2 regions of the Bacillus sp. PK3-067 genome follow, and region 1 is predicted to be linked to the other one. Evidence: riboswitches for the same ligand, from Rfam matches in the RefSeq annotation. Region 1 holds a riboswitch; the other holds the start of a gene.

Region 1 (2,410 bases):
ATCAGCCGCATGCGCTGCAATTTTGTACGTAATAACACCCGTGCGTACATCATCTTTGTTTGGCAAACCTAAATGTTCTTTCGGCGTTACATAACAAAGCATCGCCGTTCCAAACCAACCGATCATCGCAGCTCCAATTGCCGATGTAATATGGTCATAACCTGGTGCAATATCTGTCGTTAGTGGCCCAAGTGTATAAAACGGCGCGCCCTGACAAATATCAAGCTCTTTCTCCATATTCTCTTTAATTAAGTGCATCGGTACGTGTCCAGGTCCTTCAATCATAACTTGCACATCATGTTTCCAAGCAATTTTCGTTAATTCGCCAAGTGTTTCAAGCTCAGAGAATTGTGCTTCGTCATTTGCATCTGCAATCGATCCTGGACGTAATCCATCTCCAAGAGAGAACGAAACATCGTACTGCTTCATAATTTCACAAATCTCTTCAAAATGAGTATATAGGAAGTTTTCTTTATGATGGAATAAACACCACTGCGCCATAATCGAACCACCACGCGAAACGATACCTGTCGTACGCTTTGCAGTAATTGGAATGTAACGAAGCAATACACCAGCGTGAATCGTAAAGTAATCAACGCCTTGCTCCGCTTGCTCAATTAACGTATCACGGTACACTTCCCATGTTAAATCTTCTGCAATTCCATTTACCTTTTCAAGCGCTTGATAAATCGGCACAGTTCCAACTGGTACAGGCGCATTACGAATAATCCACTCACGCGTCGTATGAATGTTTTTACCTGTAGATAAATCCATAATCGTATCTGCACCCCAGCGCGTTGCCCACGTCATCTTCTCTACTTCTTCTGCAATAGAAGAAGATACAGCAGAGTTTCCGATATTTGCATTTACCTTCACGTGGAAATTACGCCCGATAATCATCGGTTCTGCTTCTGGATGATTAATATTCGCTGGTAAAATAGCGCGGCCTTCTGCGATTTCCTTACGAACAAACTCCGGCTCTACTCCTTCACGAATTGCAACGTATTCCATCTCAGACGTAATAATGCCATTACGCGCATAATGCATTTGCGTAACATTTGCACCTTGCTTCGCTCTAAGCGGCTGGCGATCCATTTGCGGGAAAACAGGTGTATGTTTCGAAGCCACTTTCACACCATCATCCTCTGGTTTCACCTCGCGCCCTTCATATGCCTCTACATCCCCGCGCTCCATGATCCAAGAATGACGCGGCGTTGGAATTCCCTTTTCCAGCTCCACTTTATACGCCGGATCCGTATAAGGACCGCTCGTATCATACACACGGACTGGAGGATTTGGGATGCCGTTCGTTTCGCTTTGTTCAATCTCACGCATCGGCACTTTCATGCCTGCGCGTGGTCCATCCACATATACTTTCTTACTCCCTGGTAAACTCGATTTCAATTCAATTTGCTCAGCTGAAACAGACTGTTTCATAACCTTTGTTGCCTCCCCTGTTCGTGACAAGGACGAGATATGGCCAGCGCATGCCAAAATAAAAAGAGCCAGGTCCATAAAAAAATAAGGACCTGGCTCATAAAAGACATCATTATGTAAAGCCGTTAACTTCCCTACGCTGGTACGAGCCAGATCAGGTCCAAAGGGTTAAGAAGTTCACGCGCTTCTCTCTCAGCCTACGCATACGTTAGGCACCCCTAGTTTATCACTGATTTAATTTTCAATACTTTCCCATCATACACGATAATCTGAAAAATGCAAAGGTTATTTCTTTTTCTCTTTATGGAATCATCCACGTTAAATAATATGCTTGAACATACGTTATAATACCAACAATAATTATGAAGAACACCCTATTGTAAAAATAGTTTATGATTTAACATGGGAGTTTAAAAACATCTTCACCACAAAGAGTGTTGAGAATCTCAACCATTGTATTAAGAAAATTAAGAATACTAATATACAAGAGTTTAAGAACTTTACGAATGGATTAGCCCGGGATATTGAAGCTGTCAGAAATGCGGTAACTTATGAGAATAATAATGGTCTTGCCGAAGGGAGCATAAACAAGTTAAAGCTTATTAAAAGAATCATGTATGGTCGATGCAAATTCTCCACATTGCGGACAAAGATTCTACTTTTGGAGAGAATGAGACTTTTCAACTAACTCCGGGAAGAACCATTTTTTACTTGCCAAATACATTCATCAGTCCCGTTTGCCAAAGAGCCTTTGTCTCTGCTGTATTTCGCTACAACTGCTACTGTTACCTGCCATACAACCTGCAATAGAGATAGGTAACAATTTACTATACAAGGAACAAAATTGACCTGCTCCTCCATTTAGTGATTTAACTATCTTTATTATTCAGAGCTAAAACTCAAAGAAAAATCTCTTACATTTATTGTAACGTAATTTCCTTAATATGTTAATTATTTTTTGTTGTCTTGTTAG
Region 2 (2,410 bases), 710 kb from region 1:
CACGAACCAGATACTATCACGTATGCAAACGTTTTGGAAGAAAACCAGATTTCAAATGTCTTTTTAACAGGAGCTACTGGTTATTTAGGATCACACATATTATATGAATTGTTGAGAGATACATCTGCTACTATTTATTGTTTAGTAAGACCAACTAAAGATGTGCAGCAAAGAATTATAGATACATTAACAGGCTACTTTAATGATATATGTGAAGAATGGTTACAGCGTATACAGGCCGTAGCTGGTGATCTTGGAGAAGAGTATCTTGGGATGAGCGAAGAAGAATTTATGTTCATCAGTTCTAAGATGGATACGATAATTCATTGCGGTGCAGATGTAAGACATTTTGGAGATGTAAAACAATTTGAAAATATAAATGTCCAAGGAACTAGCCGTATGCTAACATTAGCGGAGAAAGGTGCTACATTCCATTTTATTTCTACAATTGGTATCCCGTTAGAATTAGCGGTAGATCAATGGGATACATACATGAAAACTGGTGATTTTAATTACAGTGTAGACTTAGAGAATGTATATTCAAATAGTAAACTACAAGCGGAAAACATTGTTCGTGAAGCAATGAAAAATGGTTTGCGTGGAAATATTTATCGTGCAGGTAATTTAGCATGTCATTCAGAAACAGGTTCGTTCCAACAAAATATTGAAGGAAACGCATTTTATCGTCTTATTAAAACAATGCTATTAATTGGGAAAGCACCAAATGTGAAGTGGAAAGTTGATTTCACACCAATTGATTTTGCTAGTAAATCAATTGTATCGTATTTGCAAGATGCGCAAATTATAGGAGAGACGTTACATATTTGTCATCCACATCAAATTGAGTTTGAACAATTTATACAGCTAATTGGAGAGTGTGGATACAATCTTGAAATGGTTCCACTTTCAGAATATGTAAATACCGGACTTGCATTAGCGAAGGGAAATGAAGTAATAGCAGAGTTAATTGCTTCTCAAGTTGCAGGAGATGGAGCGCAGCAATCTGAAATTGTAATGGGTACGCGTAGAACGAATAAATGGATTAAGAAAAAAGAATTGATAGTACCAGCAATTAATAAAGAATTTATTCAGCAGTTATTAGCTCATGGTGAAAAAGTTGGTTATTTTCCAAAAATAATGAAATGATTATGCATGCTTTTGTTTGTTCAATAAAATAAATCATGCTACAATGAAAACGAATTAAGGACCGGGGAGCCAATTGGCTGAGAGGATGTAAGTAAACATCGACCCTCAACCTGATCTGGATAATGCCAGCGTAGGGAGTTACTTAAAGTGATGTAGCATATGTTATTCTGTAATAACTTGCATACAAGGCTTTCCTACGCAGTAGGAAAGCCTTTTCTTATTTTTGAAATTTATTTTTGAAATTTATTTTTATAAGGGGGATTTTATTATGTCACAACAAGTTACAATGTCATTTTCAGTAGTACCACAAGCAAAAACGAAAGATGTATATTCTGTTGTCGATAAAGCAATTGAAGTTGTGCAACAATCGGGAGTTCGTTATGAAGTAGGGGCAATGGAAACAACTTTGGAAGGAGAATTAGATGTACTTCTTGATGTCGTTAAACGTGCGCAACAAGCTTGCGTCGATGCTGGAGCAGAAGAAGTGATTACTTCTATTAAAATCCATTATCGTCCAAGCACTGGTGTAACGATAGATGAAAAGGTTTGGAAGTACCGTGATGAATATGCAAAACCAGAAGCAATCTAAACTTATTACAACTATTTGGCTTATCCTTCTCATTGCGATATGGGAAGGATCTGTTTCATTATTTAAAATCGAACCGTGGATTTTACCAAAGCCTTCTGCCATTGTTCAAGAATTAATTGGGATGAAAGATTTACTATTACCAAATACGATGCAAACACTGCAGGAAGTTATAATTGGACTATTCTTTGCAATTTTATTGGGGACGAGCATCGCAATTATTATGGACGTTATACCGTTATTTCGTATTTTAATAAATCCATTGCTCGTTATTTCGCAAACAATTCCAATTGTTGTACTTGCACCGCTATTTATTATTTGGTTTGGATATGGGATGTTGCCGAAAGTAATGGTCGTAATACTCGTTTGTTTCTTCCCAATTGCGCTTAGTATTTTAGAAGGTTTTCAAACAGTAGATAAAAACATGTTGAAACTGTTACAAACAATGAAGGCGACAAAATGGCAAGTTTACCAGAAAGTAAAATTTCCAGCAGTGCTTCCATACTTTTTCTCAGGTTTAAAAATTGCAGTTACATATAGCGTAATGGGGGCAATTATCGGAGAATGGCTCGGTGCAAGTGAAGGATTAGGCGTTATGCTTACGAGGGCTACAAAATCCTTTTTGACTGCCCGAGTATTTGGTGTTGCAGCAATCATCGTTATGGTGACATTATGCCT

What was found. A riboswitch is a leader RNA that binds a small molecule or an ion and turns the genes downstream of it on or off. The one in region 1 is predicted to bind thiamine pyrophosphate.
Region 2: another riboswitch for thiamine pyrophosphate. It lies ahead of M1D73_RS02215 (MTH1187 family thiamine-binding protein); the one in region 1 lies ahead of thiC (phosphomethylpyrimidine synthase ThiC).

Annotation. Positions count from the first base shown of each region.
Region 1 covers NZ_CP096490.1:5,134,047-5,136,456, forward strand. Annotated here, with positions in the region: gene thiC (phosphomethylpyrimidine synthase ThiC) at 1-1,437, opposite strand, end outside; TPP riboswitch at 1,552-1,667, opposite strand; partial or broken gene M1D73_RS26535 (L-lactate permease) at 1,739-1,810, opposite strand; gene M1D73_RS26540 (transposase) at 1,856-2,125, shown strand.
Region 2 covers NZ_CP096490.1:423,131-425,540, forward strand. Annotated here, with positions in the region: gene M1D73_RS02210 (non-ribosomal peptide synthetase family protein) at 1-1,146, shown strand, start outside; TPP riboswitch at 1,199-1,300, shown strand; gene M1D73_RS02215 (MTH1187 family thiamine-binding protein) at 1,415-1,735, shown strand; gene M1D73_RS02220 (ABC transporter permease) at 1,707-2,410, shown strand, end outside.